Regions from separate parts of the Microbacterium arborescens genome, predicted to be linked through region 1. Evidence: predicted binding sites of a transcription regulator. Region 1 holds the regulator's gene; each other region holds the start of a gene.

Region 1 (3,605 bases):
CTTGTCGGCTGCCCTGATCGACGAGCGAGGCCCCCGTCGTGCGGCACAGACGGTGTTCTTCGGCGGCGGCACCCCCACGCTGCTTCCGGCGGGAGATCTCGCGCGGATGCTGAGCGGCGTGCGTGAGACGTTCGGCATCGCCGCGGGTGCGGAGGTCACCGTCGAGGCGAACCCCGACACGATGAGTCCACGAGTCGCCGACGAACTGGCGGCCGCCGGTGTCACCCGTCTGTCGATCGGCATGCAGTCCGCCGTGCCGCACGTGCTGGCTGCGCTCGATCGCACGCATGATCCCGCCAACGTGTCGACCGCCGTCGCCGCTGCCCGCGGGGCCGGGCTCGACGTCTCGGTCGACCTGATCTACGGCGCGCCGGGGGAGAGCCTCGACGATTGGCGACGCTCCGTCGACACCGCCGTCTCGCTCGAGCCCGATCACGTGTCCGCCTACGCCCTGATCATCGAGGAGGGCACGCGCCTCGAGCGGCAGATCCGACGCGGCGAGGTCGCCGCGCCCGACGATGATCTGCAGGCCGACATGTACGAGCTGGCCGACGAAAGCCTGGCCGACGCGGGCTTCTCCTGGTACGAGGTGTCGAACTGGGCGAGGTCGACGGATCAACGCTCGCGCCACAACCTCGCCTACTGGCGGGGGACCGATTGGTGGGGCTACGGGCCCGGCGCCCACAGCCACGTCGCCGGTCTCCGGTGGTGGAACGTCAAGCATCCCGCCGCGTACGCCCAGCGACTGGCAGCGGGACACTCGCCCGCGGCGGGCCGGGAGCGCCCCGATGCGGACGCGCTGCGGCTGGAGTCCGTGCTCCTGCGCTCTCGCATCGTCGAAGGGCTCGGGATCGACGAGTTGGGCGACCCCGGCCGGCGAGCCGTGGCCTCGCTCATCGCCGACGGCCTGATCGAGGGCGCCGACGCGGTGCGCGGGCGCATCGTGCTCACCCGGCGCGGACGTCTCATGGCCGACGCCGTCGTTCGCGCACTGACGGAGTGACCGCCGGGAGGCGATCGCGGTCGTCCACGCGATAGAATTGGCACTCACAGACTTCGAGTGCCAAGCAGGAGGTGACGGACATGGTCTCAGAGCGCGGACTGCAGGTGCTGCGGGCGATCGTGCAGGACTATGTCGACACCCGCGAGCCCGTGGGTAGCAAGTCGATCGTCGAACGGCACGCGTTCGGCGTGTCGGCTGCCACGATCCGCAACGACATGGCGCTCCTCGAGGACGAGGAGCTCATCGCCGCCCCCCACACCTCGTCGGGACGCGTTCCGACCGACAAGGGCTACCGCGTCTTCGTCGATCATCTCGCGGGCCTCCGCCCGCTGAGCGCTGCACAGCGCTCAGCGATCACGACCTTCCTCGACGGGCCCACCGACCTCGACGACCTGCTGGTGCGCACGGTCCGCGCCCTCACCCAGCTGACCGGTCAGGTCGCTATGGTGCAGTACCCGTCGTTCGCGCGCGCCCAGGTGTCGCACCTCGAGCTGGTGGACTTGGGCGGTGGACGCCTCGTCGTCATCGTCGTGACCGACACCGGCCGGGTCTCGCAACGGGTCGGAGTCGTGCGGACGCTTCTCGACGGAGCGCAGTTCGAGGTCGCCAAGGCGACGCTGCGCGCTGCCGTGACGGGCGTGGCGGTCCGCGACGCGGTCACTGCCGTCACGGCCCTCGCAGAGGGAGATGCCGTCGCCGATCCGATCGGCGAGGCCGTGCGGGAGGTCTCGCGCATCCTCGTGGAGGAACTCGAGACCTTCCGCCAGGACCGCCTGGTGATGGCGGGCACAGCGACGCTCGCTCGGCGCGAAGCCGACTTCCGCGGCAGCATCTACCCATTGCTCGAAGCGATCGAGGAGCAGGTGACGCTGCTCCGGCTCATGGGCGAGATGGTCGCCGACGACCGCGGCGTCGCGGCGCGCATCGGCCGCGAGAACGAGGCGTACGGACTGTCCGAGGCCTCGGTCGTGACGAGCGACTACGACGTCCCGGGGTCACGTGCCCGGGTCGGTCTCATGGGACCGACCCGCATGGACTACCCGACGAACCTCGCGACGGTCCGCGCCGTCGCGCACTACCTCAGCCGGCTCCTCGACGAAGACGAGAAGTCGCGCTGACCCGACCCATCCACGCCCGCAGGGGCGGAAAGGCGATCCGTGGCTGACCACTACGAGGTCCTGGGCGTCGCGCGCGACGCGTCGCCCGACGAGATCAAGAAGGCGTACCGACGCCTCGCACGAGAGCTGCACCCCGACGTGAACCCGGGGGAGGACGCGTCCGAGCGATTCAAGCTCGTCACGCACGCCTACGACGTCCTCAGCGACCCGGAACAGCGTCAGCGCTACGACGTGGGCGGCGACTCCGCCGGCGGTTTCGGTGGCGCTGCCGGCTTCGGGGGCTTCAGCGACATCTTCGAGACCTTCTTCGGGGGTGGCGGCGGCGGTGGCCGTGCCGGGCGCCCGCGCTCTCGACGTGAGCGCGGGCAGGATGCCCTCGTTCGGGTGACCCTCGAGCTCGGTGACGTCGTCTTCGGTGTGCACCGAGACATCGAGGTCGACACCGCGGTGCTCTGCGACACCTGCCAGGGCTCCTGCTGCCAGCCGGGAACCCAGCCCGTCACATGCGATGTCTGCCATGGCGCGGGAAACGTCCAGCGCACCGTCCGGAGTCTGCTGGGCAACGTCGTGACGTCGCAGCCCTGCAACGTTTGCCAGGGCTACGGCACGACCATCCCGTATCCGTGCACGACCTGCCAGGGTCAGGGACGCGTCCGGGCCCGCCGAACGGTCTCGCTCGACATCCCCGCCGGCGTCGAGACCGGACTGCGCCTCCAGCTCCCCGGCTCGGGCGAGGTCGGTCCCGCCGGTGGACCGAACGGCGACCTGTACCTCGAGGTCACGGTCAACCCCCACGACGTCTTCAGCCGCGAGGGCGACGATCTACTCGCGACGCTCGAAGTGTCGATGCCGGATGCCGTGCTGGGCACCAGCACGACGATCGAGTCCCTCGACGGACCCGTCGAGCTCGAGCTGCGTCCCGGAGTGCAGTCCGGTGACGTCCTCACTATCAAGGGGCGCGGCATCACGCCTCTCCGTGGCTCGAACCGCGGCGACCTGCGTGTCGGCGTCCACGTCGTGACCCCGACGCGACTCGACGCCAAGGAACGAGCGCTGATCGAAGAGCTGAAGAAGCGCACGAAGTCTCCGGCGCCACAGCTCGCGCAGTTCCACCAGGGGATGTTCGCCAAGCTCCGCGACCGGTTCCGGAACAGCTGACCGCATGGCGCTGCACTTCCTCGTCGACCTGCCCCTCACCGCCCGACCGGGCGAATCGGTCGAGCTCACCGGCGCCGAAGCGCATCACGCGGCCGGTGTCCGTCGCGTGCGGGTCGGCGAGACGGTGACGGTGGGCGATGGTGCGGGTGCGTGGCTCGAAGGCACCGTCACAGCGGCCGACCCGAAGCTCGTCCGCATCGAGGTGCGCGTCCGCGACGAGTACCCCGAGCCCGCTCGACGCGTCACGTTGATCCAGGCGCTCGCGAAGGGCGATCGGGACGAGCTCGCGGTGCAGGCCTGCACCGAGCTCGGCATCGACGCGATCG
Region 2 (3,605 bases), 450 kb from region 1:
GACGACACCCTCTTCGACAGCCGCCTTGGCGTTGCGGACGGCGTCCTCGATGCGGTGCTTGCGCTCCTTGAGCTCGACCTCGGTCGCAGCTCCGGCCTTGATGACGGCGACGCCACCGGCGAGCTTCGCGAGGCGCTCCTGGAGCTTCTCGCGGTCGTAGTCGCTGTCGGTGTTGTCGATCTCGCGGCGGATCTGGGTCACGCGGCCCTCGAGCTGAGCCGAGTCACCGGCACCCTCGACGATCGTGGTCTCGTCCTTGGTGATGATGACCTTGCGAGCGCGGCCGAGCAGGTCGACGGTCGCGTTCTCGAGCTTGAGGCCCACCTCTTCGGTGATGACCTGGCCGCCCGTGAGGATCGCGATGTCCTGCAGCTGCGCCTTGCGGCGGTCGCCGAAGCCGGGAGCCTTGACGGCAGCCGACTTGAAGATGCCGCGGATCTTGTTCAGCACCAGCGTCGCGAGAGCTTCGCCCTCGACGTCCTCGGCGATGATGAGGAGCTCCTTGCCCTCCTGGATCACCTTGTCGACGATGGGCAGAAGGTCCTTGATGTTCGAGATCTTCTGGTTCGCGATGAGGATGTACGGGTCCTCGAAGACAGCCTCCTGGCGCTCCGGGTCCGTGACGAAGTACGGGTTGATGTAGCCCTTGTCGAAGCGCATACCCTCGGTGAGCTCGAGCTCGGTGCCGAAGGTGTTCGACTCCTCGACGGTGACGACGCCTTCCTTGCCGACCTTGTCGATCGCCTCGGCGATCAGCGCACCGATCGAGGGGTCAGCGGCCGAGATCGAAGCGGTGGCAGCGATCTGCTCCTTCGACTCGACCTCCTTGGCGTCAGCGAGGAGCTGGTCGGTGATGGCCTTGACGGCCTTCTCGATGCCCTTCTTGAGCGAGATGGGGTCGGCGCCGGCTGCGACGTTGCGCAGACCTTCGCGCACGAGCGCCTGAGCGAGAACCGTCGCGGTGGTCGTTCCGTCACCGGCGACGTCGTCGGTCTTCTTGGCGACCTCCTTGACGAGCTCCGCACCGATCTTCTCGAACGGGTCGTCGAGCTCGATCTCCTTGGCGATCGAGACGCCATCGTTCGTGATGGTGGGGGCACCCCACTTCTTTTCGAGCACGACGTTGCGACCGCGCGGGCCGAGCGTCACCTTGACGGCGTCGGCCAGCGTGTTCAGGCCGCGCTCGAGGCCTCGGCGGGCCTCCTCGTCGAAAGCGATGATCTTTGCCATGTGTGTGTCGTCCCTCCCGGACGGTGGAGAACAGTCTTTAGCACTCGATGAAGGTGAGTGCTAAAGCCATTCTGGCACTCGCCCATGGGGAGTGCAAGCCGCGTCGTCGGCGACTGGCCGGGAAACGACAGAGCGCGCCGCGACGGCGGCGCGCTCTGTGCGAGAGGCGGGTTTCAGGCGACGACACGCACCGATTCCGCTTGCGGGCCCTTCTGCCCCGTCCCCACGGTGAACTCGACCGCCTGCCCCTCCTCGAGCACACGGAAGCCGCTCATCTCGATGTTGGAGTAGTGGACGAAGACATCCTGTCCCTCGTTCACGGTGATGAAGCCGAAACCCTTCTCGGCGTTGAACCACTTGACGGTGCCCTGTGTCATGCAAATCTCCTGATGCTGTGCGACAGCGTCATCGTAAGCAGGGCGTTCCGCCGGATCAGGCGGTTCCGGTCACTGTTGACACGGCCGCATCGAGAATTTCACGAGCGTGAAACACGCCCGCTCATTCGCCGTCCGATGTCCCGCTCGCGCGGTCCTGTCCGACGACGACGGTGAGTTGCTTGCTCGGCGCCCCGTCGGCGCTGTCGGGGCCGGCATACGCCTCGCTCATCTCCACGTCCGCGCCGCCGATGACCTGCGCGAGGCCTCGCGCGGCACCTTCGTCCGCCGCGGTCACGTAGAAGATCGTGGTGGTCGCGAAGTCATGAGTGCTCGCTTCGCCCGCGTCGACGACATCCGAGCTCCATCCCGCGCCCACGACGGTGTCGCGCAACGAGCTCGCCAGCCCCCGCTCCGACGTGGCGTTGAGGATCAGCACCGGATACGAGGTGTCGACCACAGGGTCGGCCTCGACCGGAGCCTCGACCACGGCCGTCGCGGTCGGCTCCGCCGGGAAGAGTGCGATGCGTCCGGTGACGATCATGGTGCCGACGACACCCGCCGCGACCAGGACGAGGATCGCCACCGCTGCCCACACCAGGAGGACGCCGGCGCGCAGCCGGGGATTCTCCGCCCGGTGGGCGCCGACTCGGGTGGTGTCGGCGGGGAGCTCGTCGAAGCGGTCTTTCGGGTATGTCGTTGTCGGCACGGAGGAATGCTATCTGCCGAAGCTCCGCGTCACATGGCCGCGCGGTCGGCGCGTGAGCGCTCGGCCGCCGCCCGCATACGCCGCAGCCGGTGCACGAGCAACGGGTCGTGCGAGACCGCGTCGGGCGAGTCGATGACGCGCCCGAGCAGCTGGTAGTAGCGTGCGGGACTCAGCGAGAGCTCCTCGCGCACGGCCTCTTCCTTCTCCCCGCTGTGGGCTCCCCAACGTGCCTCGAAGTCGAGGAGCGAACGGTCGCGATCAGACAGGGCCACGTGTCAACGCTACGACGACGGACGCCCGGAGTCCGGACGCCACTCCCACCACCGACCGAGCGGGTCGGCCGCGGCGTCGATCTCGCCGTCGAGGGCGACGGCGAAGCCGCCCGGCCAACCGGTCGGCACGGCCGCGGACCACCCCTCGTGGGTGGCCGGGTCGTCGATCGTGAGCCACCGGCCGAGCCCACGCGCGCGCTCGATCACCGGGGCGCGGCGCTCGCGCGGGATGTGCACGAGCACGCCGGGTGTCGTGACCACCAACGTCGCTTCGGCCGGCGCGAGGGCCGCGACCTCCGGGAGCAGATCGAGGGCGTCCCCGGCGAACATCAGCGGCGGTTCGGATGCCGCGACCGCGGCCGCGGCCCGGATGCGTTCGGCACGACCGTCCTCCCCGGGCCAGACCAGACGCGCGAGCCAGTCGACGTCGCTGCGGTCGCGCACGTCGAGCGGCGCGAGATCGATGCCGGCACGCCAGACGATCTCGGGATGCCGCACCTGCGGCATCCGCTCCCCCACGACCTCGGTGACGAGCTCCACCTCCGAGGTTCCCGCCGCCGGATCGAGCCGCACCTCGCCGTCGGCACCGACGTAGCGGTACGAGTAGCGGTCGGGATACAGGCACAGCCCCGCGCTCGCCCCCACCTCCAGCAGCGCGATCGGACCTTCGATACGCGACAGCGTCGGAAGAAGCACCGCGCACCGCAAGGGCTCGTTCGTCTGCACCGAGCGGGCAAGGCTCTCGGCGACGACAGCGTCAGCGTTCTCGAGCACCCACGCCGCCCACGACTCGGCGGCCACATCACCCGAGCCGAGCAGCCGGCACACCGCGAACACGAGCGGCGGCTGACGACGGTTCGCCGGCAGCCGGGAGAGGACCTCCTGGAGAGCCGTGTCGTCGACGACACGCCGCGCCCAGGCGGCGTACAGGTCGGAGCGCCCGGGGGCCTCGTCTCGGGCGAAACGCCGGTATCGCTCGATCACGGCGGCTAACTCGTCGGACATGAGGACATTCTCCGG
Region 3 (3,605 bases), 1.0 Mb from region 1:
CGAGCTCGATCGTCTGACGGACGGTGTTCTCGAGCGCTCTCAGGCGGCGCCCGTTCTCGGCCTCGATCCCGCGGCGTCGTCGGGCGAGCGGGTGGGCTTTGCGGCTGCGGGCGGCCTCGCGCACGTCGGCCGAGACGGCGTCGAGGATCTCTTGGAGATAGCGCTGGCCGGTCGCGTCGGTGGGCGCGCTGTCGGCGACGGAGGCGGCGAGCATCTCGAGGCGGTCCGAGACCGCGTCGCGCAGCTGCGACAGGCGGGTGGAGGCGCGTCGCAGGTACAGGGGCGGAACGATCGCGAGGTTGACGGCGACACCGATGACGACGCCGAACGCCATCGTGACGAGGTACGACACCGAGAAACCGCCGGCGTCGTTCGCTCCCAGCAGCAGCACGAACAACGCCGCGATGGCGATCCAGTCCCGGCCGGTGCCGAGCGCCCGGATGCCGCCGACAGCCACGCCCGCGGCGACGACGATCGCGACACCCAGGATGCGGGGGCTCGGGCCCGAGACGATCCACAGGCCCGCGAGCCCGATCGCGATGCCGATCGCCAGCCCGCCGACCGCTTGCAGTCCGGCCTTGGCCGAGTCGGCGATCGTCGGGTACATGCTGACGAGCACGCCGAGCGGTGCGTAGTAGGAGTACTCGTCGTGCGCGAAGGGGACGAACGGTGCGAGGTACCAGGCGATGGCGGCGGCGAGGGCCGTCTTGCCGGCCAGCAGCAGGCGCGAGACCGCGAAGGCCTCGCCGCCCGCGGTTCGCGCGGCGGCTTTGAGCGACGCCAGACGGGGGTGGGGTGCAGTGGTCATCGGTCGCGACGATAGGTGCGCCCCGGGTTCTCGCATATGCCCTTGACGTCGCCGGGCTCCTGCGGCAGATGCTGGCGTAGCCTGGGGGTGTGAGCGCTTACGTCTCGGCGTTCGAGCTGTTCTCCATCGGTGTAGGACCCTCGAGCTCCCACACGGTCGGACCGTTGCGCGCTGCCCGCGCCTTCGCGGTGGGGCTCGAAGCCGGTGGCCGGCTGAACGAGGTCGAGCGCGTCGGCTGTGTGCTGTACGGGTCGCTCGGGGCGACCGGGATCGGGCACGGCACGCCGGATGCCGTGGTCGCGGGGCTGCAGGGCCACGCGCCGGAGACCGTCGATCCCGATGTGGTTCGCGCGGCGTGGACGGACTGGGTCGACGGAGCGGTCCTTTCGCTCGCGGGGCGGCACCCGGTGTCGTTCTCGCGAAGCGACGTGTCCTTCGAGCCGCGGACGCGACTGCCCGAGCACCCGAACGCGATGACGCTCAACGCCTGGGATGCCGCAGGCGTGCTCGTCGCATCGGAGACCTACCTCTCGGTCGGGGGCGGTTTCATCCGCCGGGCGGGGACGGGCGAGCAATCGCACGCCGATGGTTCGCCGGGCCGGGATGTCGCATGGCCGTACCGCTTCGGCAGTGCCGCAGAGCTGCTGGAGCTGTGCGATCGCGATGGCCTGAGCATCGCCGGGCTGGCGCGCCGCAACGAGGAGGCGCTCCGGCCCGAGGCCGAGGTCGCCGCCGGCCTCGACGCGATCTGGGACGCCATGGCGGGGTGCGTCGAGGCGGGCCTGCGCGCCGAGGGCACATTGCCGGGGATGCTGCGGGTGCGGCGTCGCGCAGGTGCGATGCGCGCGCAGCTCGAGGCGGCCGAGGCCGCCGGTGGGCGCGAGCTCCCGGGGGAGTGGCTCGGCGCTTTCGCGCTCGCCGTCAACGAGGAGAACGCATCGGGGGGACGCGTGGTCACCGCGCCCACGAATGGGGCCGCGGGCATCCTCCCCGCCGTCGCGATGTACTGGTGGCGGTTCGCCGCGGAGTCGCGGCTCGGGTCGGAGGAGCTCGATCGCCGGCGCGGCATCCGGCGGTTTCTGCTGACCGCGACCGCGCTCGGCTCGCTCTTCAAGGCGAACGCGTCGATCTCGGGCGCGGAGGGCGGCTGCCAGGCGGAGGTGGGTTCCGCGTGCGCGATGGCGGCGGGCGGTCTGACGGCAGTCATGGGCGGCAATAGCGCGCAGATCGAGAACGCTGCGGAGATCGCCATGGAGCATCACCTGGGGCTCACGTGCGACCCGGTCGGCGGCCTCGTGCAGATTCCATGCATCGAGCGGAACGCGATCGCCGCGTCGACCGCGGTCACCGCGGCGCGCCTCGCCCTGCGCGGCGATGGGCAGCACTACGTCTCGCTCGACGCCGTCGTCGAGACGATGCGTCAGACCGGGATCGACATGTCGCACAAGTACAAGGAGACGAGCGAAGGCGGTCTCGCCGTCAACGTCGTCGAGTGCTGAGTGCCGCCCATGTGCCCCGCTCGTCGGGGCGCTGTTCGCCGTGCGAGAACCCTTGGCACTCGAAGGGAGGGAGTGCTAATCTGGATGCAGTTGAGCCGCTAAGGCTCAACTTTCAGATCTCAACACGAAGCATCAGAGAAGGGAAAGATCGATGGCTACTTACGACCCGTTCCGCGACCTCGACCGCATCGCCTCGAGCCTCTTCGACACGCGCCGCGGCCCCCGTCGCATGCCGATGGACCTCTACCGTGACGGCGACCACTACGTGATGACCGCCGACCTGCCCGGCATCGACCCGGGTTCGGTCGACATCGACGTCGACGGCCAGCTGCTGACGATCCGCGCCGAGCGCACGCTCGCGAGCGGTGACGGTGTGAAGTGGATCACGCGCGAGCGCGAGGCCGCCAGCTTCCTGCGTCAGCTGAACCTCGGTCAGGGCGTCGACACCGAGGGCATCGCCGCGACCTACAACAACGGTGTCCTGACGGTCACCATCCCGGTCAGCGAGAAGGCCAAGCCGCGGAAGGTGGAGGTCACGACCGACGCCGCCGCGCCGGTGGTGCCGATCGAGAACTGATCGACAACCGATCGCGCAGAACCTGCCGAAGCGCATGTCGTGACGCGTTCACAGCGCGCGTCGAGCGCACTGCATGACGGGCGGCCGCAGCCCCTTCGGGGGCGCGGCCGCCCTTTGCGTGTGCACAGCGACGGCAGGGTCTCAGGGTCGTCGCGGACTGACCTCAGCGAGGCAGCGATGCGTCGTGGGGCGCGCTGGCATAGTTTCGCCACGCCTGGGAAAAGTCGTGGTGCGCGCGAGTGCGCGACGCACCGGCTCAGAAGGGTGGTGGTTCGGGTGGCGGTGCCCCGCCAGTTCGACCGCCCCGCGGTGGATCGGTCGTGTCGGTCGTGTCGGTGGTGAAGCAGACCGCTGGTGTGGGTACGTCTTCGCGGTAGACCCTGCCGAGGGGTGAGGTCCATTCCAGGACTCCGCCGCCGACCTGCCGCACTTCCCACCGGGTGAATTGCTTCATGGAGTGGTGTCGTTGGCAGAGGTGGGCGAGGTTGTGGAGGTGGGTGTGGCCGCCGAGGGCGTAGTCGATGGTGTGGTCGAGTTCGCACCTGATCGCCGCCCGCCGGCATCCGGGGAACCGGCAGTGCTGATCACGGGCGGTGAGGAGTTTCTTCATCGCCATGGTGGGCCGGTACGTGTCGATCTCGACCGGGGTGCGGGTGACCGGGTCGATGAAGAGCCGGTCCCACTCGGTGACCTGTCCCGCGAGCAGCCGCGCGGTCTCGGC
Region 4 (3,605 bases), 1.0 Mb from region 1:
TCCGGCGGCCGAGGTCCTGCCCCGATCGGGGGCGTGGTCGTTGGCCCTGGCGATCATCGCCCTCGTCCTGTCGCTGTTCGTCGGGTGGGCGTTCCCGCTCGGCCTCGCCGCGATCGTGATGGCCGTGCTCGCCTTCCGTCGGCCGTGGGAGAGCCGCACCGTCGCGGTGTGGGCGCTCGGCCTGGCGGCGCTGTCGATCGTGTACAGCGCCGGGTGGCTCGTCTGGTCGGCGAGTCAGTCCGGGCTGCTGGACTGAGCCCCTTCGGCGGGGTCGGCGTCGACCCGGTCCGCGAGGACGGCGACGCGTCGGTCTCCGATGCGGGTGAGGAAGAGGGTCGCCGACGCGCTCCCCGTCAGTGTGAGCTTCTTGCGGAACTGCGCCGGATCGACGTCGACGCCGCGCTTCTTGATCTCCAGGATGCCGATGCCCGCGCGCTTGACGGCGGCATCGATGTCGCGCGGCTTCAGCGGCAGCACCTCGCGGACCCGGAACGTCGTGGCGAACGGACTGGTGGGTCCGGCGTCGGACGTCATGTAGGCCGTCCCGCCGGCGAGCATGCCGGCGTCGAGCGAGCGCGCCACATCGCCGATCAGGCGAGCGCGGATGACGGCGCCGTCGGGCTCGTGCAGGTAAGCGCCGAGCTCGCGCGGCTCGGCGTCGGCGGCGTCGCCCGGCGCCGTGAGCTCGGCGGCACGGTCGCCGCGGAGAACGAGCGCAGAACGCCGCACGCCCGGGCGAGCGAGAGCGCCCGACCACACGACCAGCTCGATCGTCGACCCATCGGCGCTGATCCACTGCGCTTCGCCGTCGGTCGGGAGGTCGTCACGGTCGAAGGCGGGCCCGAGCTTGATGCCGGTCGGCAGCCGTTCCGCGAGGCCGAAGGCCCACTCGAGCGAAGGTGTGTAGTCGGATGCCGCGACGCGGCGCGTCTCGCCGTGCCCCGAGGTTCGACGTGCCGGATCGAGCCAGACCGCGTCGATGCCGGTGAGATCGGTCTCTTCGGCGCGGCCGTGGCGTACCCGGGCCGATGAGCCGAACGGGGCGAGGTTGTAGGCGGCCAGGGCGGCGGTGATCTCGTCGGCGTCGACGGCGAGGACCTCGAGCCCGATACCGGCGAAGCCGAGCGCGTCGCCGCCGATCCCGCAGCCGAGGTCGGCCACGCGGGCGATGCCGGCATCGCGGAATCGGCCGGCGTGACGCGCGGCGACCGCGAGACGCGTGGCCTGTTCGAGACCGGCTCGGGTGAACAGCATCCGGTCGGCGAACGGACCGAACTTCGCCCGCGCGCGCTCCCGCAGACGGGCCTGGCCGACCACCGCCGACACGAGGTCGGGGGAGAGGCCCTCGCGCCGCAGCCGCGAGACCGCGGTGGCGGCATCCGCCGTCGATGAGATCCGGAGGGTGTCGACCAGACGGAGGCCCTCGGGGGTCAGCAACGCGGAGAGCTCGGCGTGATCCACCACGACAGCCTACGCGGGGGCGGCGGCGGATGCCGCGGTAGGTTGGCACTCGCGTTGCGTGAGTGCCAACGTCCCCCTACACTCGGAGTTGGCACTCTCAGGGTGAGATTGCCAACAAGTCTTGTCGAAGAAAGAGGTAGACCGTGTCGGTTTCCATCAAGCCGCTCGAGGACCGCATCGTCATCAAGCAGGTCGAGGCCGAGCAGACCACTGCGAGTGGTCTGGTCATCCCCGACACCGCCAAGGAGAAGCCCCAGGAGGGCGAGGTCGTGGCGGTGGGCCCCGGCCGCATCGATGACAACGGCAACCGTGTTCCGCTCGACGTCGCCGTCGGCGACCGCGTGATCTACAGCAAGTACGGCGGAACCGAGGTCAAGTTCGGCGCTGACGAGTTCCTCGTGCTCTCGGCGCGCGACGTCCTCGCCGTCGTCGTCCGCTGACGCAGAGCTCTTCCACGAAGGCCCGGGTGCATGGCATCCGGGCCTTCGTCATGGCAGAAGCGCGGCGGCGGATGGCAGTCCGTCACGACCGCGACGTGTCATGACCGTCCTATGCTTGGCTCGTGACACCCGTCGATCCCGCCCGTGAGCGCACCCTGGGTGGGATCTACGCCTTCTCGGCGTACGTCCTGTGGGGGTTCATGCCCCTCTACTTCCTCACGCTCGCCCCGATGGGGCCGTTCGAGGTCGTGTCGTGGCGCATCCTCTTCTCGCTCGTCTTCTGCGCGATCCTCCTCACGGTGCTCCGCGCCTGGGGGAAGCTGATCGCAATCCTGCGCACGCCGCGGCTGGTGCTGTGGACGATCGTCGCCGGCCTGCTCATCTACGTGAACTGGCAGGTCTTCCTCATCAGCACCCTCACCGGCCACGTGATCGAGGGGAGCCTGGGGTATTTCATCAACCCGATCGTCACGGTCCTCCTCGGAGTGCTCGTCCTGAAGGAGCGGCTGCGGGTCGCGCAGTGGGTCGCGATCGGCATCGCGGCGGTCGCGGTCGGCGTCATCGTCGTCGGGTACGGCGCATTCCCCTGGATCGCCCTGACCCTCGCGGCCAGCTTCGGAACCTATGGGCTGGTGAAGAAGCAGATCGGGCCGTCGGTGGATGCCGTCAGCGGGCTGACCCTCGAATCGCTCTGGCTCGCACCCGTCGCCATCGTCCAGGCGATCGTCGTCGCCGTCACCGGCGGGCTGATGTTCGGCTCGGTCAGCCCCGGGCACACCGCCCTGGTGACCCTTGCCGGCGTCGTCACCGCCGTGCCCCTCCTCTTCTTCGCGGCAGGTGCGCGGCGCAGCAGCCTCACGGTGATCGGTCTGCTGCAGTTCGCGGCACCGATCCTGCAGTTCATCACGGGCGCCTGGATCCTCGGCGAGCCGATGCCGCTCGAGCGCTGGATCGGGTTCGGGCTCGTCTGGCTCGCCCTCGTCGTACTCAGCGTCGACTCGCTGCGCGCCGCTCGTCGATCCAAGCGCGCCGACGCGGCATCCGATGTCGCGCCCGTCGTCTGAGACCGCCGCACGGGAGCGGGGAGCCTGACCGCAGCGTCGCATTCCGGCTCGTCTGATCGGCCCGATGAGGGTCGTGGCGCCGGGCTCCGCCGCGGAACGTCGGGGTTCACGCGGCGCCGGAGATAACGATTGGGTCGCGTAACAGACCGTTAACACATCGCAACATCGCCGACGCGAGAGCGCCACTAGGTTTAACCCCAACCTCGCGGGGCTTCGGTGCCGCGTTCCCACTCATCAAGGAGCACAATGGGCGTTCTCACCCGTTCCCGCACCGCGAAGGTCCTCGGCGGTATCGCCGTGATCGGCGCGAGTGCCCTCGTCCTCGCAGGCTGTGCCGGAGACAGCGAACCCGCTGCGTCGGGCGACGCCGGCGGGAACACCTCGGCCGATTTCCCGATCGACTGCGACGCGGCCGCGCCCGCGTCGTACACGCCGGAGTACACCTCGACCTCGACCGGTCCCGGAACCGACCTCACCTACACGATCGGCACGGCTCTGCCCGTGACCGGCAACCTCGCCTTCCTCGGCCCGCCCGAGATCTCGGCGACCGAGTTCGCCGCCTCCGAGATCAACGCCGCGGGCAAGGGCATCACGATCGACCTGAAGCAGGGCGACTCGGGTGACACCGACAACAAGGCCT

The links. Region 1 encodes HrcA, which represses chaperone genes, less so after heat shock. Its sites were predicted from a motif close to TTNGCACTCGNNNNNNNCGAGTGCNAA; they were not measured.
Region 2: the regulator HrcA is predicted to act here: its motif matches at 1,268-1,294, upstream of groL (chaperonin GroEL).
Region 3: the regulator HrcA is predicted to act here: its motif matches at 2,360-2,386, upstream of QUC20_RS03320 (Hsp20/alpha crystallin family protein).
Region 4: the regulator HrcA is predicted to act here: its motif matches at 1,504-1,530, upstream of groES (co-chaperone GroES).

The regions. Positions count from the first base shown of each region.
Region 1 covers NZ_CP128474.1:1,733,414-1,737,018, forward strand. Annotated here, with positions in the region: gene hemW (radical SAM family heme chaperone HemW) at 1-1,003, shown strand, start outside; gene hrcA (heat-inducible transcriptional repressor HrcA) at 1,084-2,121, shown strand; gene dnaJ (molecular chaperone DnaJ) at 2,161-3,279, shown strand; gene QUC20_RS08290 (16S rRNA (uracil(1498)-N(3))-methyltransferase) at 3,284-3,605, shown strand, end outside.
Region 2 covers NZ_CP128474.1:2,182,987-2,186,591, forward strand. Annotated here, with positions in the region: gene groL (chaperonin GroEL) at 1-1,230, opposite strand, end outside; gene QUC20_RS10360 (cold-shock protein) at 1,404-1,607, opposite strand; gene QUC20_RS10365 (LytR C-terminal domain-containing protein) at 1,729-2,313, opposite strand; gene QUC20_RS10370 (DUF3263 domain-containing protein) at 2,343-2,585, opposite strand; gene QUC20_RS10375 (DUF2332 domain-containing protein) at 2,595-3,590, opposite strand.
Region 3 covers NZ_CP128474.1:719,159-722,763, forward strand. Annotated here, with positions in the region: gene QUC20_RS03310 (FUSC family protein) at 1-808, opposite strand, end outside; gene QUC20_RS03315 (L-serine ammonia-lyase) at 898-2,307, shown strand; gene QUC20_RS03320 (Hsp20/alpha crystallin family protein) at 2,459-2,884, shown strand; gene QUC20_RS03325 (HNH endonuclease signature motif containing protein) at 3,141-3,605, opposite strand, start outside.
Region 4 covers NZ_CP128474.1:2,782,441-2,786,045, reverse strand. Annotated here, with positions in the region: gene QUC20_RS13180 (hypothetical protein) at 1-256, shown strand, start outside; gene QUC20_RS13175 (class I SAM-dependent methyltransferase) at 235-1,461, opposite strand; gene groES (co-chaperone GroES) at 1,605-1,901, shown strand; gene rarD (EamA family transporter RarD) at 2,024-2,965, shown strand; gene QUC20_RS13160 (ABC transporter substrate-binding protein) at 3,212-3,605, shown strand, end outside.